3 regions of the Bradyrhizobium sp. Ash2021 genome follow, and region 3 is predicted to be linked to each of the others. Evidence: predicted binding sites of a transcription regulator. Region 3 holds the regulator's gene; each other region holds the start of a gene.

Region 1 (7,550 bases), 1.9 Mb from region 3:
ACCAGGAAGGACGCGCTGGCCAGCAGCGCAAGGGACATTTTCTTCATCGACGTACTCTGTACTGTTTCGTCACTGTTCAGTTCTTGGGAGCGTCTGAACGCCGCCGTTGCACGCGATCAATTAAAATCAAAACCGCATCGGTTTGGTAAACGGAAACGGCGTTTCGATTCACCACGTCGTCAATCGCGCGCGGATTTGTCCGGTAGCGTTTATTTTGAGTGAACGCAGGCCGCGGATGGTTAATCGATGGTGTGCAGCGGCGGGCAAAGACGCGGCGGCCTGTTCCCGCGCGTGAACCTCACGTTAAATCGCATCTGCGTAAAACATTGGGAGTGAAGGGGTGGGAAAAAACTCATGTCGGTCAGTCGCAAGCGTTTTCGTATTGAAGAAGCCATTATGGGCGAAGTCCCAATGTCCGCCGACGGCGAGGACATCGGCCCGATGCATCGCGAGATCATGGCCGAGCTCCGCTCCATCCGCGCCCAGATGGCCAACGGCACCGGCCGCGCCGCGGTGACCGAAACCGCCGAAGCGTCGGTCGCGCGCGAGGTTGCCGAAGCCCACACGCTCCTGGAAACCTATCGCGCCCAGATCGAGCAGTGCGAAAAGCTCAAGGTCGAGCTCGACCTGATCCACGACGCCATCAACCGCACCAAGCGCGAAATCGCAACCCTGCACGGCAAGAGCTTCGACGGCGGCGAAATGGCCAAGGTCAATGGCGAGCTCGGCGCCGTGGTCGGCGGCACCGAACAGGCCACCCAGCAGATTCTCGAAGCCACCGAGGCGATCGATCAGGCTGCGACCGCGCTGTCCAAGAACACCTCGCCGGACCAGCAGAAGCTGCTCAGTGAGGAAATCCAGGAACGCGTGATCTCGATCTTCGAGGCCTGCAACTTCCAGGATCTCACCGGCCAGCGCATCAGCAAGGTGATGGGTGCGATGAAGTTCATCGAAAGCCACATCACCGTGATGATGGAAATCTGGGGTGGCGTCGACGCCATCAAGGCCCACGCGGCGCCGATCGTCGATCACCGCGAAGGCGACGCCAAGCTGCTCAACGGCCCGAAGCTGGACGGCGACGTCGGTCACGCTTCCCAGGACGACATCGACGCGTTGTTCGACTGAATTTTGGACGCGTCGGGGCAACTCCCGGCGGCACCGTCCTCCGAACGACGAAACGCCGGCGCGATGCCGGCGTTTTTTTATTGGAACGCTTGGTTTACGCCGTCATTCCGGGGCGCCTCGAAGAGGCGAACCCGGAATCTCGAGATTCCGGGTTCGATGCTGCGCATCGCCCCGGAATGACACGTCGGGAATCACGCCCTTGGCGCGCAGCGGACATAGACCATGTTGCCGTAGCGGGTCGCGGCATCCTTGTCGATGAAGCGGGTGATCAGGACGCGGCCGTCGAACGAGACGATCTCGCGGTCCTGCTCGCCGGGGGTCGGCCCCGCCGGACCGATGTAATTCTTGCCGCTCGGGCTGCCCTTCAGCCGCAGTTCCTGCGGCGTCGCCTGGTCGGCCAGATGCATGACCACGCCGCCGGACTGGCCGGCGCCGATCACGTAGGGTTGCCTGCACTGGTCCTTCGCCATCTTTTCGGTGCGGGCGCGATCCGTCGGATTCTGGAACGAGGCGAGGCCCCAACGGCCGACGATTTCGTCGGCCCGGATGCTCGCCGGCATTTCCGGGGCGACCCCGGGTTCCGTCGGTTCAGCCGTGGTGTTCGACGATAGCGACGGCAGGCTCATGCTGCCGCACGCCCCCAGGAATATCGACAGCGCCGAGGCGGCCGCCAGGTTGGCAACCGCGCGCGCATTCCGTAACCCGATCATCGCATTCCCCCGAGCAATTTCCCGGCCGCACCCGTCATGCAGCCAAGCGCAAAACGTCAGCCGGAGCAATGACGTCCATTAAAATACGTCGCCGCTCCGATTTGGTTTCCCAGTGAGCATCCTATATTGGCCTCACCAAGGCCTTAAACCCTCTTGCTTGACAGGATCGGCGCCAAGCCATATTCCCCGACCCACAATTAGCACTCCAATACCATGATTGCTAAAGGCGTGGGGCCTCCTGCCCCGCGGTGTCGACCAGCCGGCATTACGCGCCAGTCTCAATGAACCAGACCTGAAACCAAGCCTCCAAGAGGAAATGTCATGGCTAAATCCACATTCCGTCCGCTGCATGACCGCGTCGTGGTCAAGCGTATCGATGCCGAAGAGAAGACCAAGGGCGGCATCATTATTCCCGACAGCGCCAAGGAAAAGCCCTCGCAGGGCGAAGTCACCGCGGTCGGCCCGGGCGGCCGTGACGAAGCCGGCAAGCTGATCCCGATCGATCTCAAGGTCGGCGACCGCGTGCTGTTCGGCAAATGGTCGGGCACCGAGGTCAAGCTCGACGGCGAGGAGCTCCTGATCATGAAGGAGTCCGACATCATGGGCGTGCTGGCCTGACAACACACTGACCTCACCCTGAGGAGGCAGCGAAGCTGCCGTCTCGAATGGTGACATTCCACAAGCTCATCCTTCGAGACGCGGGCCAAGGCCCGCTCCTCAGGATGAGGTTCATTTCCCAGGAGCAATCAACCATGGCCGCCAAAGACGTTAAATTTTCCGGAGACGCCCGCGATCGCATGCTGCGCGGCGTCGATATCCTCGCCAACGCAGTGAAGGTGACGCTCGGCCCCAAGGGCCGCAACGTCGTCATCGAAAAGAGTTTTGGTGCCCCGCGCATCACCAAGGACGGCGTCACCGTCGCCAAGGAAATCGAGCTCGAGGACAAGTTCGAGAACATGGGCGCGCAGATGCTGCGCGAAGTCGCCTCCAAGACCAACGACACCGCCGGTGACGGCACCACCACGGCGACCGTGCTGGCGCAGGCGATCGTGCGCGAAGGTGGCAAGTCGGTCGCCGCCGGCATGAACCCGATGGACCTGAAGCGCGGCATCGACATCGCGGTCGCGGCCGTAGTCAAGGATATCGAAAAGCGCGCCAAGCCGGTCGCGTCCTCCGCCGAGGTCGCCCAGGTCGGCACTATCTCGGCCAATGGCGACGCCGCCATCGGCAAGATGATCGCGCAGGCGATGCAGAAGGTCGGCAACGAAGGCGTCATCACTGTCGAGGAAAACAAGTCGCTCGAGACCGAGGTCGATATCGTCGAGGGCATGAAGTTCGACCGCGGCTACCTGTCGCCCTACTTCATCACCAATGCCGAGAAGATGACGGCCGAGCTCGAGGACGTCTACGTGCTGCTGCACGAGAAGAAGCTGTCCGGCCTGCAGTCGATGCTGCCGGTGCTCGAAGCGGTGGTGCAGTCTGGCCGCCCGCTCCTGATCATCGCCGAAGACGTCGAAGGCGAGGCGCTGGCGACGCTGGTGGTCAACCGCCTGCGCGGCGGGCTCAAGGTCGCCGCCGTCAAGGCGCCCGGCTTCGGCGATCGCCGCAAGGCGATGCTGGAAGACATCGCGATCCTGACCGGCGGTCAGCTGATCTCCGATGAGCTCGGCATGAAGCTGGAAAGCGTCACCATCAACATGCTGGGACGCGCGCGCAAAGTGGTGATCGACAAGGAAAACACCACGATCGTCAGCGGCGCCGGCAAGAAAAAGGACATCGAAGCCCGCGTCGGCCAGATCAAGGCGCAGATCGAGGAGACCACCTCGGACTACGACCGCGAGAAGCTGCAGGAGCGTCTGGCAAAACTCGCCGGCGGCGTCGCGATCATTCGCGTCGGCGGTGCGACCGAGATCGAGGTGAAGGAGAAGAAGGATCGCGTCGAGGACGCCCTCAACGCGACCCGCGCCGCGGTGCAGGAAGGCATCGTGCCCGGCGGCGGCGTGGCGCTATTGCGCGCCAAGAAGGCGGTCGGCCGTCTCACCAACGACAATTCCGACGTCCAGGCCGGTATCAATATCGTGCTGAAAGCGCTGGAAGCCCCGGTCCGCCAGATCTCCGAGAACGCCGGCGTCGAAGGCTCGATCGTGGTCGGCAAGATCCTCGAGAATAAGTCGGAGACCTGGGGCTTTGACGCCCAGACCGAGGAATATGTCGACATGGTCACCAAGGGCATCATCGACCCGGCCAAGGTGGTGCGCACCGCCCTGCAGGACGCGGCTTCCGTGGCCGGCCTGCTGGTGACCACCGAAGCCATGGTCGCCGAACTGCCGAAGGAGCCGGCGGCTCCGATGCCGGGCGGTGGTGGCGGCGGCATGGGTGGAATGGGCGGCATGGGCTTCTAAAGCCCCCGTCCGTTACCTCTGATGAAATCGAAGGCCGCCTCCGGGCGGCCTTCTTTTTGGCTAATGACATCGAGGTTTGGTAACTACGACCATACCGATTCTGTCCTTTCGAGGAATTTCAGATGCGCGCGCTCCTGCTCTGCCTGTTCGGTCTGGTGACGGCCTCGCCGGACTTCGCCTTGGCCCAGATGAAACTCCCCTCCAAGGCCGCGCCCGGCGCCAACGAGGTTAGATATTTCACCTCGATCGACGGATTGATGGACGGCAATGCCGACGTGGTCCTGAAGGAAACCCGCCAGGGCAAGAACGTCACCGCGGCCGTGCTCGATGTCTGCTACCCCGCCGAGAAAGGTTCCGACCGCAAGGACCGGTTTGTCGCCAACCTCGCCGTCAACGGCCAGAACCTGACCGGCGCCACGCAAACCGTCAGCGATAAACTGCCGGTCACCATCAAGCTGACGCGCAAGCCCACCGGCGACAGTTTCGAATTCCGCGGCCAGATCACCGTCGGCCAGACCGTGACCGAGGTGACGTCTTCGGACAATTCCGATCTCAGCGAGAAGGAGTTTCTCGACAACCAGACCACCGATGACGGCATCACGCCGGCTCCTAAGGACTTTACCGAGGTCTCGCCGGAATCAGTCGGCGTGCGGGTCAAGCTCGACGCGGCGCTGGACTACCTGAAGAGCCTGAAGGGCGAGGCCGTCGAGGTCGGCCTTGGCAGCCTCACCGTGTCCTGCGATGCGATGCGCGCCGGCGAGCAGACCATCAACCTCACCGTCGATCCCGATCACGCCGCCGCCCTGATCGCCAGGGCGAAGTCGGCGCCCGGCGTGATTGCGGCCGGCTGGACCAGCGGCAGCATGGAGATGGATCGCACCATCCGCTTTGCCGCCGCGGAATGGCGCGACGGCGACAAGATCAACAAGGACAAGATCGCGTCGGCGGTTTCCAGCGTGCTGGCCAGGACGCTTGCGGCGAAAGCGGACGCCGCGGCGTGGAACGCCAATACCGGAAAACTGAAACTGACCTTCAAGCGTCCGAGCCAGGTCTATCCCGCGCTGGGCCTCACCGAGAGCGTCGAGATCACGGCGCTGGTGTCGCCGGACAAACCGGGCGCATCCGACCGGCTGATCCTGTGGATCTCGAGCCCGGTGATCACGACATCGGACGAAGCTGCGGGTCCCCGGCTGAACCTGTCCGAAGAGTCCAGCGGCGACGAGGAAGGCGGCGAGCCCAAGAACGACAACGGCTCGGTCGACGCGTTGGCCAAGGAGTTCAAAGGCCAGCGCTGGGATGCCGACAAATCGGTCTGGAAATAGGCCGTTTTCATAACTCCCGGGACAGTTTCCGAGCCTTCTCCGTTCCGATTTGGATCGGAACGGAGGCTCTATTTATTTTTGACGCGTTTTCTTCACGCGAACCGGTATCCACTTCGCTGGAAACGCTATAGAGCACTTGCGCCATGCCGTCAGCGCGTTTGACACGCTGCGCCATTGCGGCAATGAACCATCTCCGTACACGGGTTCCAGGGGTTCAGGCCGAATGGCGCGTTATGATGTAGTGGTGATCGGCGCCGGCCTTGGCGGCTTGACGGCGGCGGCGATCCTCGCACGCGCCGGACGCAAAGTGCTTGTGATCGAGCGCAGCAACTCGGTGGGCGGCGCGGCGTCGAGCTACAAGTCCGGCGATCTCTTCATCGAAGGTTCGTTGCAGGAAACCAGCAACCCTCAGGATAGCAGAGATCCCAAGCACGCCGTGCTGACGCGCGCCGGCGTGCTCGATGCCGTCAAATGGATCCCGGCCGGCGCGCTCTACGAAGTGCGCGGCGGCCCGCTCGAAAAACCGTTTGTGCTGCCGGACAATTTTGCCGCGGCGCGGACTGCGCTGACCAAGCGATTTCCGGCGGCGCGGGCCGGTATCCAGCAACTGCTCGACGAAATGGAGAGCATCGCGTCCGCGGCGGCCGCAGCCTCATCCGACGAAGCGCCGCAGTCATTGTCGCAAAAACTCGATCAATTGTTCGGCGACAATGAAGCCGTCAAATGCGCGCTGGCGGCCAATCTTTCTTATTTCCACGACGACCCGGGATCGCTGTGGTGGAGCTTCTTTGCCAGGGCGCAGGGAAGTTACCTTTTGAGCGGCGGACGCTTCGTGCAGGGCGGCTCGCAGCGGCTCTCGAGCGCGCTGGCCCGCGCCGTTCGCACAGCCGGCGGCGAGGTGATGGTGCGCCGCGTTGCCTCCCGTATCGCGCTCGACCCGCAGGGCCGGACCAGCGCCATCACCCACACCGCCAAAGACGGCAGCGACGCGCAAATAGCGGAATGCACGCGGATCATCGGCGGCGCGGCGCCGGCCGCGCTGGCACCGCTGATGCCGGAAGACGCGGCGGCGAAATTGACCAGAGGCCACGCCGGCCTGACACCGTCGATTTCACTGTTCGCGCTGACGCTCGGGCTATCGAAGCCGCCGCGCGAATACGGCGTCACGGCCTATTCCACGCAATTGCTGCCGGACGACATGCAGCGGCTGGCCGATTACGGGCGCGGCGCGACCTTGATGGCGGACGAGCCCACTGAGCGAATGCCGCCGATGTCGATCGTCGATTACGCCGCGATCGATTCCGGCGTACCCGCGCCGCCTTATGTGTTGTCGGTGTTCGGGCCGGACTGGCTGTCGAACTGGGACAGTTCGGATCTGGATGCCTATCGCGAGAAGCGCGGGCGGTGGCAGCAGGCGATGCTTCGCTATCTCGACAAATTCTATCCGGGCATCGCCTCGGGCGTGGTCGCATCGTCGTTCAATACCGCGCTGTCGGTGCGGCAATATCTCAACGCGCCCGATGGCGCCGTTTACGGATTTGCGCCGACGCTGCCGCCCCTGAACGGGCACGCCCCGGTCCGTTCGCCACGCACGGCGGTATCAGGACTTTATCTCGCGTCGGCCTTTGCCGGTTTCGGCGGCTATACCGGCGTGGTGCAATCCGGCGGCGCCTGCGCCGACATGATTTTGGGCGAGACGTGAAAAAGGTGCCGCTGAAGGCGCCCGACGCAGCACCTTCACGTCATTGCGAGCCAACGGGTCGCGCGAATGCGCGCCCGATGACAGGCTCCGCGAAGCAATCCATCTCGCCGCACAAAGGAAGAATGGATTGCTTCGTCGCTTCGCTCCTCGCAATGACGCCCCTAATTTCGACCACGGGTCTGCGGCCCCCGCGGCGCGATGCGCCCTTGTCGTCCCGATGCAGGCGCTGGACCGAACTCAGCCGGGCTGTCGCGGCCCGGCAAATGTACTAGAATTCCCTGAAGGAGAT
Region 2 (7,550 bases), 1.3 Mb from region 3:
GACAGCCCATTGGCCGCATTAGCGCTGTCGATCATTTCGTTTCGCCCGCAGCCAAGCGCAGGCCCTCCAGGAAGAACTCTCACTGCTCCGGGACACGCCAGTGTTTGGCGCCCGGGATCACCGAAGGCGTGATATCCCGCAGGCGGTCGACGATCGCTCGCGCCTCGTCGAGGCGTCCCAGATGTGCGCAACAGGAGGCCAGAAAGCGGTAGCACGGCGGCCAAGTCGGGTTTTCCTGCAGCGAGAGGCGTAGCATCGCCGCCGCTCGTTCCAGGTGGCCAGCGAAAAAGTGACCGATCGCGATCCCAAGCGACGGCGGGGCTGGCCGCAGCGGATTAAAGCGCAGAGAGTTTTCGAAGTGCTCGATGCCGAGGTTGATTTGTCCGGCCCAGAGCCTGAGCTATCCGCTCCGGAACCAGGCAATTGCGGAGCTCGGATTGAGCTCGAGAGAGCGGTCGATCAGAACGATCGCTGGATCGATATCGCTCTCGAAGTAGCCGATCACGAACGCCGCCTCGGCGAGAACATAGGGGTCATCGCCGGAAGCACGAATCGCACGGCGGGCAAGGTCGACACTTTGCTGGCGTTCCCTTTCCGGGTCCTCGGTCCAGCCGTTCAAATCAAGGTTTTGGCGGCAGCTGGCTGCCAGGACAAGGGCCGGTCCGTAGTAGGGGTCAAGCTCCAGCGCGTGCTGGAGCAGATCAAGTGCGTGGAGCAATCGGAGTCTTTCCCACGACATGGCGTCGGCGCGGGCGCGGAGATAGAGGTCGTACACCGTAAGGTCGGTGGTCTGACGTTGAATCGAGCGACGAATTTCAGCCGCGACTACCGCGGGCTCAATGACACCGGCTACGCCAATGGCGATCTTGTCCTGAAGATCGAAAACATCATTGAGCGAGCCATCAAAGTGGTCGGCCCAGAGATGAGCGTCGCTGACCGCGTCGATCAGTTGGCAGGTGATGCGCACGCGATTTCCGGCCTTCCGGATCGAACCCTCCAATACATAGCGAACGCCAAGTTCGCGACCGACCTGCTTCACGTCCACGGCACGACCTTTGTAGGTGAAGCTCGAGTTGCGCGCGATGACAAAGAGCCAGCGGGTGCGGCTCAGCGCCGTGATGATCTCTTCCACCATCCCGTCGGCGAAATACTCCTGCTCCGGATCGCCGCTCATGTTCTGGAAAGGCAAGACGGCAATCGAGGGCTTGTCCGCCAGCACCAGGGCGGGTCTTTTTTCTGCGGCGACGCCGCGATCCCTAACTCTGATAACGCGGATCGGATGTTCGATGTTCTTAAGCTTCTGTTCGCCGGCATCTTCAAAGGAGACGTCGTCGAGTTTGTGCCGTACATGCCGGTAAGCATCGTCGGAAAGACAAATACCGCCCGGATCCGCGATGCCTTCGAGGCGAGCCGCCACATTGACCGCGTCGCCAAATATATCGCCAGCATCCTCGATCACGCCGCCGACATTGATGCCGATCCTGAATTCTATGCGCTGATCCGGTGGTACGTCCGCATTGCGTTCGGCCATGCTACGCTGAATATCGACTGCGCAACGTACCGCATCCATAACGCTGTCGAACTCGGCGAGCAGTCCGTCACCGGTATTTTTGACAATAGCCCCGCGATGGGCAGCAATATTTGGGGCAACCAAGCCCTGCAAATGTTCCCTCAGCCTTACGTGCGTGCCTTCTTCGTCCGCGCCGGTCAATCGGCTGTAACCGGCAACATCGGCCGCAAAGACCGCAACGAGCCGACGCGCGAAGGGATTGCGAGCCAAGGATTGCCCTCCTCGCTATAACGCGACGCGTTGGCGCGGCCATTTCGAAAAATGCACACAAAATCGCAGCGCCGCGTGTAACTTTCCGATCCTAGCGCCGTTTGTCTTCGGATACCACCCGGACAGCCAGCTTGGCCGGGGTAACGCGTGCGCTCTGGGTCATTCGCCGAGCGAATTGTCCGTATCGCGGCCGATCGTGCCGCGGCGGCAGCGATCGGCATCAACGGTCGGCCGCCAGTTTTGTGCCGGCTGACCGTTGACTGCACGAGCCCGTTGATTGTCAGTCGGCGTCGGCGTGCCGATCGTGATCGTGATCGTCGGGCAGATGATCGCGATCAGTTCCTGGCGTAAACGAAACGCCACGGAGCACTTCGCCAAAGCGCGCCGTTCGAATCACCGTGAAAGTTTCGCCCGCGGGAAGGCTGGTTGCAGCTAATTTATCCCTGATCATGACCAGTTGATTCGGATCAGCACCCTGGTCGCCGTTTCCACTGACGGTCGAGGTGATCGCCCAGATCGTTGCGGTACCATCGCGATTGACGCGCCCCATGATGTTGCGAAGGCCGTCGCTGGCGGGCGACCAGGGAAGGCCGGTCTTGGGATTTTGGCCGCTCGGATAATCGGTCACCGTGTATGGCACGCCAAGGTTCAACCCGGCCTGCAGTACGTAGGCCAGTTTCCACGCGCGGAGGTTGGCGTCGAACACCCATTTCTGCAGTCCCGCGCCGGTTTGCGCGGCGGCCGCCTTGTACTTGCCGGACGCCGGATCAAAGCTGCTGGTGCCGTCGCCTTCGTCGGTGACGTAGAGCGTCTTCGCATCGGCGAACCAGACTCCGAACGGGAACGACGTCGCTTTTTTCGCCAAATTCGTCGGGAAGCCCGCAAGGATGCACATGTTGTAGGGGACGACCCCCTTCGTCTGCAGCTGTGAAGCGTCGTAAGGGATCGGCGTCGCAGGCAGGCTTGCGATCGCCTTCGGTACGCCGACGCCGTTCGGGCATGCCAGCGGCCTGCCGTTCGCATCGAAGCCGGTCGCATCGATGAAGTAGACCGAGTTGATGCCGTTACCGCCGCTGCCCTTGGTGGTATAGATGACGTTGTTGAAGATCGAGAGGCCCCGGAAATTGGTGTCTTTGCCGATCTTGTCCGCGGTCAGCCCCAGTTGCGTGATGTTGAAGCTGCCGACGGGCGTCGGCAGGCCCGGGTTCTGCGCGACGAGTGCGTTCCGTTCCGCGGTCAGGATTTGCAATCCGGCGCCAATAATGATCCCGTTTGGCTGAGGATTTGCGCCGTTGCCGGCGTTGCCCGCCGTATAGACAATGCGCGCTCCGCCGTTGTCGTTCAGGATCGCGGCGCGTCCGTTGTTGCCACTATACGCATTGGTTTTCGTGAAACGAAACCGACCATGTTCGTCAAGTTCTGCAACCACGCGGTAATTGCTTCCGGGAACGGGGTTGGTGGGATCGACCACCGCAGCCGTGTTGGAATTCGAAACATCGAGGGCATCGACGGGCGCAAGGTATCCCATGAACGTCACGACCCGGCCGTCGGTCGAAAGGTTTAGCGCGATCTCGGATTTGGACGGAAAGCTGGTCACCATCTGATCCCTGGTCAGGGGACCGCGGTCCGAGCTGTTGGGCACTTCGAGCGAGTTGATCAACTCGCCGGACGGCTTGAGTTGATCGAGCACGATTTTCGCGGTGATGCCGAAGCTGCCGTCAACGAGCGAATTGTTCCAGACATACGGATAAGAGCCGTCGTTCGTCGCGGCCACGCAAATGGGCGCGACGCAGTTGGGCGGCAGTTGTGTCCCCACCGCGACATTTGCCGGATTGTTGTCGTATACGGAACGGCTCAGCAGCAAATTTCCCGGCCTGAATTGAACACCATCGTCGTCAGCAAGAGCAACCGTGGCTCCCGCGACGCTCGATAAAACGACCATTACTGCCAAACCTGGTTGAAAAACCGGCATCTGGGCTAGAAAACGCGATCCTGCACCATTCATCGCAACCTCCCATGCTTCGCCCGCAGCAATGCTTGCTGCTCCAGGGCGAAAGGACCCTGCCTGTGCTCCATTACAGTCGTAAGAACGCGACGCGAATGGATGTGGAAGGTTTGAGGGGAGTCCGAGGTTCGAGGCGATTGGTTGTGGGATCATCCAGGATATTGTCGGGAGCGCCGCCGGATAAGCTGACATTCGCAGCGCGCGTCACTTCCGATATTCCCCGGTGAGCTGACATTCACCGGCAAAAACCGGAATTCATGATCGCTTCCTGTTCTTGAGTGAGACGCTGAGGAGAACGCATCAGCCCGTTACCCATCTACGCCGCTGACGCCTGGCGTCCACTTCCACGCACTTATTCGATTACCTCGTCGTCGCCGGCGAGCAGAAAATACGGGATTGTGATCTCGCTGAACTGGCCCGCTTGAAGAGAGTGAATTTCCCGAAAGCAATTTGCGCATGAGCGACAGTGATCACCCCAAAGCCGTGCGCCCTCGCGTTAATGCAGCCGGAAGACTCCATCCACGGCGCGTAGTTCGGCTGGCTTGATCAGTTTGGAGTGCGCGACGGTGACCGCAAACAGCGGGCCTTCGAGCTTTGTTTCCCAGAACGCGAGAAAATGCTTTAGCACCGGGAAATTTGGAAACATATCGTAGTCCTGCCAGACGTAAGTTTGCAGCAACCAGCGACGATCCGGACGGCGATAAACGATTTCCGCTGTCGTCAGTCCGTAGCCCAAGACCTGCTTCCTGAAATCCTTGGAAACCGCATCTTTCTCGACCATGGCAACCTCCAGCCAACCAAGACAGTTGCATGATTCTCAATTCGCCAGGAACGAAAACGTTCAATAGGTCATAGTAATCAACGCGTTAGCAGCAGATTCCTTCGCCTGCTAGCAATCGCCGCAAGCGTTCCTCCTCAAACATCGTGGGCGAAAGCCCTTGCGCCCCAGTGCCACAGGCGTATGTGAAGAGCGGCTAGCACTCGTTCATTGCGACTGCCAATCCAGAAATAATCACAAAAGCCAAGGAGGATCGCATGAAATTCCGTCCGCTCCACGACCGCGTCGTGGTCAAACGCATCGATGCCGAAGACAAAACCGCAGGCGGCATCATCATTCCGGACAGTGCCAAGGAAAAGCCCTCGCAGGGCGAAATCGTCGCCGTCGGCCCGGGTGGCCGCGACGAAGCCGGCAAGCTCATCCCGATCGACCTCAAGGTCGGCGACCGCGTGCTGTTCGGCAAATGGTCCGGCACCGAGGTCAAGCTCGATGGTCAGGAACTGCTGATCATGAAGGAAAGCGACATCATGGGCGTCCTCACCGACGTTCCCGCCGCCAAGAAGAAGGCCGCTTAAGCGCTTTAGCCCATTCCCTCATCCTGAGGAGCCGGCGCAGCCGGCGTCTCGAAGGAAGAGGCCCGTCCAAATCTCATCCCTCAAGAACCCGCCCATTGGCGCGGACCTCGGGATCTGACGAGTTGAAAACGGAGATCATTATGTCAGCCAAAGAAGTCAAATTCGGCGTCGATGCCCGCGACCGCATGCTGCGCGGCGTCGAAATTCTCAACAACGCGGTGAAGGTCACGCTCGGTCCGAAGGGCCGCAACGTCGTGCTCGACAAGTCGTTCGGCGCTCCCCGCATCACCAAGGATGGCGTCACCGTCGCCAAGGAAATCGAGCTTGAAGAAAAGTTCGAGAACATGGGCGCACAGATGGTGCGCGAAGTGGCCTCCAAGGCGGCCGATGCTGCCGGCGACGGCACCACCACCGCGACCGTGCTGGCCGCAGCCATTGTGCGCGAAGGCGCCAAGGCGGTTGCCGCCGGTATGAATCCGATGGATCTGAAACGCGGTATCGACCTGGCTGTGGACGCCGTGGTCGCCGACCTCGTCAAGAACTCCAAGAAGGTCACCTCCAACGAGGAGATCGCTCAGGTCGGCACCATCTCGGCCAACGGTGACGCGGAGATCGGCAAGTTCCTCTCCGACGCCATGAAGAAGGTCGGTAACGAGGGCGTCATCACGGTTGAAGAAGCCAAGTCGCTCGAGACCGAACTCGAGGTCGTCGAAGGCATGCAGTTCGACCGCGGCTACATCTCGCCCTACTTCGTCACCAACGCCGACAAGATGCGCGTTGAAATGGACGATGCCTACATCCTGGTCTATGAGAAGAAGCTCTCCAGCCTGAACGAACTTCTTCCGCTCCTGGAAGCGATCGTGCAGACCGGCAAGCCGCTGGTGATCGTCGCCGAAGACGTCGAAGGCGAGGCCTTGGCCACGCTCGTTGTGAACCGTCTCCGCGGTGGTCTCAAGGTTGCCGCCGTCAAGGCGCCGGGCTTCGGCGATCGCCGCAAGGCCATGCTGCAGGACATCGCGGTGCTGACCGGCGGTCAGGCGATCTCGGAAGATCTCGGCATCAAGCTCGAGAACGTCACGCTGCAGATGCTCGGCCGCGCCAAGAAGGTGATGATCGACAAGGAGAACACCACCATCGTCAACGGCGCCGGCAAGAAGGCCGACATCGAAGCCCGCGTTCAGCAGATCAAGGCGCAGATCGAGGAAACCACCTCGGACTACGACCGCGAGAAGCTGCAGGAGCGTCTGGCCAAGCTCGCTGGCGGCGTCGCGGTGATCCGCGTCGGCGGCGCGACCGAGGTCGAGGTGAGGGAACGCAAGGATCGGGTGGATGACGCGATGCATGCGACCCGCGCCGCGGTCGAGGAAGGCATCGTGCCGGGCGGCGGCGTCGCGCTGCTGCGTGCCTCCGAGCATCTCAAGGGGCTGCGTACCAAGAACGATGACCAGAAGACCGGCGTCGATATTGTGCGCAAGGCGCTGTCCGCGCCGGCCCGCCAGATCGCGATCAACGCCGGTGAAGACGGTTCCGTGATTGTCGGCAAGATCCTCGAAAAGGATCAGTACTCCTACGGCTTCGACTCGCAGACCGGCGAGTACGGCAATTTGGTCGCCAAGGGCATCATCGATCCGACCAAGGTGGTTCGCGTCGCGATCCAGAACGCAGCTTCGGTCGCGGCGCTGCTGATCACCACAGAAGCCATGGTGGCCGAAGTGCCGAAGAAGAACGCGGGCGGCGGCCTGCCTGCGGGTGGCGGCGGCATGGGCGGCATGGGTGGCATGGACTTCTAAGCCAGCCGTTCAGAGCTGGTTCAAATGAGAAAGGCCCGGCAACGATGCCGGGCCTTTCTGCATTGGCTACACGTCCATCTCGACGATATCGGTCAGAAACGATAGCCCCTAGCCCGCTACCCCGTCTGCCCGCTCAGGTATCCACTCGAATCTGATAGCGTTCGGCGATCGCTGACAACTGGGCCCAGGTCGTGTCATCTATTTCGATGCCATCGGCGATGCGCGCGGCGCGGGCCATTCGCTCGGGCTCGCCGGCGACCAGGACCGGGAGATCCTGGTCGGCAGGCTTGGCCGATTTCACCCAGGAAATCATGGCGTCGATCTCGCTCATCATGCTGTCGCGCATCGAAAGCCTGCCGGGATCGATCACGATGCTCAGCATACCGTTGATGATGCCGCGCTCGGGCGGCGTTGGCGTGGTGACACTCGCCGAGCCGACAATGGCCCCCGCCAACAGTTCACACACGAGCGCCAATCCGGAGCCCTTGTGCTCGCCGAAAGGCAACACCACACCGCGCGGCTCGCTGTGCATCACCGAGGGGTCGGTGGTGGGTTGGCCTTTGTGGTCGAGCAACGCGCCGTCGAGCATCGGCTTGCCGGCATTGTGCGCAACCCTCACCTT
Region 3 (7,550 bases):
TGCCACCAGCGGCAAGGACAATACGCCGGTCACCATCGTGCAATGGCTGCGCTTCGGCGGCCAGAGTTCGCTGCGTATCATCGGCAGCTCACCGCGCGACGTTTGGGCGAAGGCATTTCCGCGGTTCCGCGCGGTGCGCGACGGAATTCAGCCGCGCTGAGCCTGACACCCGTCAGCCGATATTTGGCTGCCGAAGACTCGAGCGTTCGACGCCGGTTAAACCTGCTTTACGGTCTCCCGGCGATTTGATTTGCTGGCGCAAATTCCTTGCAGGGAGATGTACCATGTTGGATCGAAGGCGGATTCTCGGAGGTCTGGGCATGACGACCATCGCAACTGTTATGTCTGCGCGGGCTGGAGCGGCGACACCGATCAAACCCGACGATGCATCGGCGCTGCTGGTGATCGATGTACAGAATTGTTTCCTGCCCGGCGGCAGCCTCGCGGTCAAAGACGGCGACCAGGTCATTCCCGTCATCAACCGGATGGCAAAGAGCTTTGCCAATGTCGTGATGACGCAGGACTGGCATACGCCGGGTCATATCTCATTCGCCTCGACCCATGCCGGCAAAAAGCCGTTCGAGACCATCGATCTTCCTTACGGCAAGCAGGTACTGTGGCCCGATCACTGCGTCCAGGGAACCGACGGCGCCTCGCTATCGAAGGACCTTTCAATCCCCCAGGCCGGGCTCGTGATCCGCAAGGGATTCCACAAGGACGTCGACAGCTATTCGGCCTTCACCGAGGCCGACGGCAAGACCACGACCGGGCTCGCCGCCTATCTGAAGGCCCGCAAGGTCAGTCGCGTGTTCGTGGCCGGGCTCGCCACCGATTTCTGCGTGGCGTGGACGGCACTGGATGCGCGCAAGGCCGGGTTCGAAGCCTATGTGGTCGAAGATGCCTGCCGCGGCATCGACACCCAGGGCTCGCTCGCCAAAGCCTGGGCCGACATGGCCAAGGCCGGCGTCAAGCGCATCCAGTCCGGCGATATCGCGGCGGCTTAGGCGTGATGCGCTGAAGTTGATCTCCCTCGCCCCGCTCTTGCGGGGAGAGGGTTGGGGTGAGGGGCTGCCTCCGCGAAGACGGTGAAAGACGGACTCGCGGAGAGTCCCCCTCACCCGGATTTTTCGCTTCGCGCAAAATCCGACCTCTCCCCGCAAGCGGGGCGAGGTGAACGAACATCGGAGCTGGCCATCCACCGAAGTGGAATGCGACGCAGCCTTACTCCGACGCAGCCGCCGCCTTCGCGCCGCCCTTGGCGACCGCGACCAGCGCCGGCCGCAGCACGCGCTCGCCGATCATGTAACCGGCCTGCACCACCTGCACCACGGTGCCCGAGGGCACTGACGGGTCGGGGACCTCGTACATCGCCTGCTGGAAATTCGGATCGAATTTCTCGCCCGCCGGATCGAATTTCTTGACGCCGTTTTTCTCCAGCGCGTTGAGGAGCGAACGTTCGGTCAGCTCGACGCCTTCGATCAGGGCTTTCAGGCCGGGATCGGCGTTGGCTTTTGCTTCGGCCGGAACCGCATCGAGTGCGCGCTGCAGATTGTCGGCGATATCGAGCACGTCGCGGGCAAAGCCGGTGATGCCGTAGATTCTGGCATCGGCCACCTCGCGCGCGGTGCGCTTGCGCAGGTTTTCCATCTCCGCCAGCGTGCGCAGCATCTTGTCGCGCGATTCGGCGGCCTCCTTCGCCAACGCCTCGACCGATCCTTCCTCGGGATCGTCGGGCATGATGTAGGGCTTTGAGACCACGGGCTCGCCGGTCTGGGCCGGATTTGCCGCGTCATCGTTCGGCCGGGTCGGATCGGTCATGGCTTGCCTTCTCGAAAAATCGCATGGAACTGGATAAATTTGGGATTTGCTGGCCCGGATATCGTGCTTTGGGGGCAGAAAATCAAGCGCTGATCCGAGGCTGGATCAGCCGCCGAGCAAGCGGCTGACGATCCGCGCGGCGTAATCCACCGTCGGAATCACCCTGGCATAGTTCAGCCGCGTCGGCCCGATCACGCCGAGAACGCCGACGATGCGGCCGGTGGCGTCGCTGTAGGGCGCAATGATGGTGGAGGAACCGGACAGCGAAAACAGCTTGTTCTCCGATCCGATGAAAATCCGCACGCCTTCGGCGCGTTCGGCCCGGCCCAGCAGGTCGATCACGCCGCGTTTGGTCTCGAGATCGTCGAACAGCGATTTGACGCGTTCAAGATCTTCCAGCGCGTGCAAATCTTCCAACAGATTGGCGTGGCCGCGCACGATCAGCTGCCGCTCCTCGTTGTCGCCGCCGGACCAGCTCGCGATGCCCGCGGCAATCACCTTCTGCGTCAATTGATCGAGCTCGGTGCGGCTCAGCGTCAGCGCGGTTTCGAGTTCGAGCCGCGCTTCGGCCAGCGTGCGGCCGCGGATCCGGGAATTGAGGAAATTGGTCGCTTCGGTCAGCGCGGAGGTGGGAACGCCCGGCGGCAGCGTCAGCACGCGGTTCTCGACCTGGCCGTCTTCGCCGACCAGCACCACCAGCGCGCGTTCCGGCTCCAGCCGCACGAACTCGATATGCTTCAGCCGCGAATTGGATTTGGCGGTCAAGACCACGGCGGCGGCCCGAGTCAGACCCGACAGCCGGGTCAGCGCCTCGCCGAGCGCCGCCTCGACCGATTGCGCGCGGCCGACGGAGGCGAGCTGGTTCTGGATCGACAGCCGTTCCGGTTCGGTAAGGTCGCCGACCTGCATCAGGGCATCGACGAAGAAGCGCAGGCCAAGCTCGGTCGGCAGCCGCCCGGCCGAAGTATGTGGCGCATAGATCAGGCCGAGCTGCTCGAGGTCCGACATCACGTTGCGCACCGAGGCCGGCGACAGCGGTACTGCGATCAGGCGCGAGATGTTGCGCGAGCCGACAGGTTCGCCGGTCGCGAGATAACTCTCGACGATTTGACGAAAAATGTCGCGCGAGCGCTCGTTGAGCTGGGCCAGACCGGCGTTCGGAGCGATCAGGCCGATCGGATCGTGGTGGGCCACTAACTATTCCCTCCCAAGGCCCTCTAATCTGTCTATCCCGAAGGCCGGTGACAAGCGCGTATTAGACCGTTTTCAAGCAAAGCATGCCCTCGGACTTGATCCGGGGGTGGATACCGGTTCGCGTAAAGAAAACGCGTCAAACAACCAAGATAGAGAGTTCCGTTAAACGGCCTTGCCGCGCCCCTCTCCCGCACCTACAAGCACCGCGAACCGACTTTTACTGGATTTTCCGGAGGATTTCCCCATGCGGCCAAGCCGCCGTGCGCCCGATGAACTGCGCCCCGTGTCGCTGGAACGCGGCGTCGTCAAATACGCCGAGGGTTCCTGCATGGTGAAGTTCGGCGATACCCATGTGCTGGTCACCGCAACCCTGGAAGAACGGCTGCCGCCCTGGCTCAAGGGCCAGGGCCGCGGCTGGGTCACGGCCGAATACGGCATGCTGCCGCGCGCCACCCTGGAACGCACCCGCCGTGAAGCCGCCGCCGGCAAGCAGGGCGGCCGCACGGTCGAGATCCAGCGCCTGATCGGCCGCTCCTTGCGCGCCGCCGTCGACCTGGAAGCGCTGGGCGAGCGCCAGATCACGGTCGATTGCGACGTCATTCAGGCCGATGGCGGCACCCGCACGGCTTCGATCACCGGCGCCTGGGTCGCGCTCGCCGACTGCATCGCCTGGATGAAGACCCGCAACATGATCAAGGCCAATGTGCTGCGCGACAATGTCGCGGCAATCTCCTGCGGCATCTATCAGGGCACGCCGGTACTGGATCTGGATTATGCCGAGGATTCCGAGGCCGACACCGACGCCAATTTCGTCATGACCGGCGACGGCCGCATCATCGAGGTGCAGGGCACCGCCGAAAAGACCCCGTTCTCGCAGGACGAATTTCTGGCGCTGATGGCGCTGGCGCGCAAAGGTGTCGCGCGTCTGGTCGACTTGCAAAAAATGGCGGTGGCGTAGTCTCATTGGCCATGCACCGTCGAATCACCGGCAAACTCCTGATCGCGACCCATAATCCCGGCAAGCTCGCCGAGATGCGCGAATTGCTGGGCCCGCATGGCGTGGAAGCGGTATCGGCGGGTGAAATGGGTCTCGGCGAGCCCGAGGAAACCGGAAAAACCTTTCGCGCCAATGCCGCGATCAAGGCGATCGCGGCCGCGAAAGCCGCCAACCTTCCGGCGTTTGCCGACGATTCCGGACTGGTGGTCGATGCCCTCGACGGCGCGCCCGGGATCTATTCGGCGCGCTGGGCCGGCGAGGGCAAGGACTTCACCGCGGCGATGACCCGGATCGAGCGCCTGCTGCAGGAACGCGGCGCCACGGCGCCGGAACAGCGCAGAGCGCATTTCGTCTCGGCGCTGTGCGTCGCCTGGCCCGACGATCATCTTGAGGAAGTCGAGGCGCGGGCGGATGGAACCCTGGTATGGCCGCCGCGCGGCACCGCTGGTTTCGGCTACGATCCGGCGTTTCTTCCGGACGGACATACGCGTACCTTCGGCGAGATGACCAGCATCGAGAAGCACGGCCTGCCGCCGCTTGGCCTCGGCCTGTCGCACCGGGCGCGCGCTTTCGTGAAGCTGGCGGAGATCTGCCTTGACTAGCCGCGAGCAGGAAGCCTTCGGCGTCTATGTGCACTGGCCGTTTTGCCTGTCGAAATGCCCGTATTGCGATTTCAACAGCCATGTCCGGCATGCGCCGGTGGACGAGGAACGCTTTGTCCGCGCGTTCACGCGGGAGATCGAGACCACCGCCGCGCGCACGCCGGGGCGGCAAGTCTCTTCGATCTTTCTCGGCGGCGGCACGCCGTCGCTGATGGCGCCGCAAACCGTCGGCGCTGTGCTGGATGCGATCGGCAAACATTGGCGCGTCGCTCCTGATGTCGAAGTCACGCTCGAGGCCAACCCCACCAGCGTCGAGGCGACGCGGTTTCGCGGCTATCGCTCAGCCGGCGTCAACCGGGTGTCGCTCGGCGTGCAGGCGCTCGACGATTCCTCGCTGAAGGCGCTGGGACGATTGCACAGCGCGCGCGAAGCGCTCGATGCGGTCGCGATCGCGCGCACCGCCTTCGACCGTTACTCGTTCGACCTGATCTACGCGCGCCCGGACCAGACGCCGCAAATGTGGGCCGACGAATTAAAACTCGCGATCTCGGAAGCGGCCGAACATCTCTCGCTCTATCAGCTCACCATCGAAGAGGGCACGCCGTTCTTCGGCTTGCATGCGGCCGGCAAGCTCAAGACGCCGGATGAAGCGACCGCGCGCGCGCTCTACGACGTGACGCAGGACGTCTGCGCCGCGCACGGCCTGCCGGCTTACGAGATTTCCAACCACGCGCGATCGGGTGCCGAGTGCAAGCATAACCTCGTCTACTGGCGCGGCGAGGAATATGCCGGCATCGGCCCCGGCGCGCATGGCCGCCTCGATATCGATGGCTTCAGGCACGCGACCGCGACCGAAAAGCGCCCCGAGGCCTGGCTGATGCGGGTCGAGGCCAACGGCCATGGCGTCGTCACCGACGATCTCCTCAACAGCGAGGAGCGCGCCGATGAATTTCTGCTGATGGGGCTGCGGCTCGCCGAGGGCATCGATCCCAAGCGCTACACGGCGCTGTCAGGCCGCGCGCTCGATCCAAACCGGATCAAGGTGCTGCGCGAAGAAGGCGCCATCGCCGTCGACGCCGACGGCCGGCTGCGGGTGACGCAATCCGGATTTCCGGTGCTCGATGCCGTGGTCGCGGATTTGGCGGCGTAGTCTGCTTACGCCCCAAAACTCTTCGGCGAACCGGCGACCGCCTGGCCACCGCCGGTCGCGACCTTCATGACCGCGAGGCCGCGCTCATTGGTGCCGTCGGAGCGGAACCGGAACAGGCCGTCGATGCCGGCAAAGCCGGACGGATTGGTCAGCGTTTCCGCTGCGAACCGTTGCGCGCCCTGGGTTCGTGCCAATGCCGCGACCAGCGCCACCGCGTCATAGGCGAGCGTTGCGGTGCGCACCGGCTCGGCGCCGAATTTGGTGCGGTAACGGCCGGCGAAGCTGCGAAACCCGGCCGGATCCGGCGCAGCATAGAGCCCGCCCTGCAACGCCGGGCTCGCGAACACGCGCGGATTGTCCCACAGACCGGTGCCGAGCAGTTGAATGTTGCGCAGATTAGCGCCCGCCGCGGTCAGCGCGTCGGCGGTTGCGACCACGGAATCCCCGTCATCGGCGAGCAGCAGCGCATCGGCTTGTCCCAGCGACTGCGCCACGTTGCGCGCCGGGGTGGCGCGATCGGCGCCGTATTTCTCGAACGCGATGACGCGCCCGCCCTTGCGCCCGACCTCCTGCTTGAACGCGGCCTCGACCACGTTGCCATAGGCATTATCGGGCACCATTGCCGCGAACGACCGCTTGCCGGTTCCCGCGGCGTAACCGACGATGCGGTTGACGTCGGACTCGGGGAGAAAACTCAGCAGATAGACGCCGCGGCCGGCCACGCTGGAATCGGTCGAGAACGCGATGACGGAGGTGCCGCGTGCGCGCGTCAGCTGCGCGGTTGCCGGAACCGAGGCTGCAAACAGCGGCCCCAGAATGATTTCCGCGCCTTCGCTCAGCGCCTGCTGGGTGCCCTGGCTCGCGCCTTGCGGGCTGCCGCCGTCATCCTTGATCAGAAGCTGGATGTTGGGATTCTGGAATTCCGCCAGCGCCATTTCGGCCGCGTTCTTCATCGATTGGGCGGCAACGCCGGCATTGCCGGACGCCGACAGCGGCAGGATCAGGCCGACCTTGACCTGGCCGGTGCCGACCGCGAGCGGCTGTTGCTGCGGTCCCGCCGGCCCGGCATCAGGCGAGCCGCCGAACGGATTGGAGAACTGGCCAAGACTCTGCTGGACGCTCGAGCACGCCCCGAGCAGGGGCGCGCCGAGAATCAGGCCGAGCGCCGTCCGCCGGGTTGCGCCCGACGGCGGCTGACCCGATTTGGACGTGCGATTGAGGGGCCCCACCATCGTATCTCTTCTCTTGACCGACCACGATCGGCCAGGACTCCATCCCATCAAAGGGGATGGAATCAGGCATATTGTCGGCGAATAGTTAACCAAAACAAAAGGATTATGGTCCCATGGCGGCATTGCCTGTTGCAGGGACCCGGTTGCAGACTTGGCTCGTCACCGATTTTGCGCGCCACCACAAATCTCTCCCCGCTGTGGCGCCGGCGCTCCCTCCCCTCTAGATTGGCATTATGCGCGCAAAAACCACCGCCAGCTACGGAACTGAAGTCAAGGCGGGTTCGCCAGACCGGACATTTTCGATCCACGGTCATGTCCTGACCGCCCCAAAGCCGGTTCCCGGCCTGTATCTGGTGGCAACCCCGATCGGGCATCTCGGCGACATCACGCTGCGCGCGCTGGAAACGCTGGCCGGCGTCGACATCATCGCCTGCGAAGACACCCGCATCACCCGCCGCCTGACCGACCGCTACGTGATCTCGGCGCAATTAAAGCAATACCACGAACACAATGCCGCGATGGCGCGGCCAAAAATCCTGGAGAAGCTGGCGCAGGGC

The links. The regulator HrcA, encoded in region 3, represses chaperone genes, less so after heat shock. The targets are predictions, from matches to a motif close to GTTAGCACTCNCNNNNNGNGAGTGCTAAC.
Region 1: groES (co-chaperone GroES) is a predicted target of HrcA. The motif match lies at 2,032-2,060, and genes of this name have one in related genera.
Region 2: NL528_RS07150 (co-chaperone GroES) is a predicted target of HrcA. The motif match lies at 4,759-4,787, and genes of this name have one in related genera.

The regions. Positions count from the first base shown of each region.
Region 1 covers NZ_CP100604.1:2,052,898-2,060,447, reverse strand. The annotation lists gene NL528_RS09910 (L,D-transpeptidase) at 1-47, opposite strand, end outside; gene NL528_RS09905 (protein phosphatase CheZ) at 355-1,125, shown strand; gene NL528_RS09900 (hypothetical protein) at 1,317-1,835, opposite strand; gene groES (co-chaperone GroES) at 2,157-2,453, shown strand; gene groL (chaperonin GroEL) at 2,588-4,237, shown strand; gene NL528_RS09885 (hypothetical protein) at 4,360-5,559, shown strand; gene NL528_RS09880 (FAD-dependent oxidoreductase) at 5,783-7,261, shown strand.
Region 2 covers NZ_CP100604.1:1,492,742-1,500,291, reverse strand. The annotation lists gene NL528_RS07170 (tetratricopeptide repeat protein) at 80-256, opposite strand; gene NL528_RS07165 (adenylate/guanylate cyclase domain-containing protein) at 401-1,780, opposite strand; gene NL528_RS07160 (hypothetical protein) at 2,061-3,722, opposite strand; gene NL528_RS07155 (usg protein) at 4,282-4,566, opposite strand; gene NL528_RS07150 (co-chaperone GroES) at 4,821-5,138, shown strand; gene groL (chaperonin GroEL) at 5,279-6,928, shown strand; gene NL528_RS07140 (malate/lactate/ureidoglycolate dehydrogenase) at 7,062-7,550, opposite strand, start outside.
Region 3 covers NZ_CP100604.1:185,862-193,411, forward strand. The annotation lists gene NL528_RS00870 (hypothetical protein) at 1-160, shown strand, start outside; gene pncA (bifunctional nicotinamidase/pyrazinamidase) at 285-1,004, shown strand; gene grpE (nucleotide exchange factor GrpE) at 1,222-1,818, opposite strand; gene hrcA (heat-inducible transcriptional repressor HrcA) at 1,924-3,012, opposite strand; gene rph (ribonuclease PH) at 3,257-3,970, shown strand; gene rdgB (RdgB/HAM1 family non-canonical purine NTP pyrophosphatase) at 3,982-4,611, shown strand; gene hemW (radical SAM family heme chaperone HemW) at 4,604-5,761, shown strand; gene NL528_RS00905 (penicillin-binding protein activator) at 5,767-6,993, opposite strand; gene rsmI (16S rRNA (cytidine(1402)-2'-O)-methyltransferase) at 7,227-7,550, shown strand, end outside.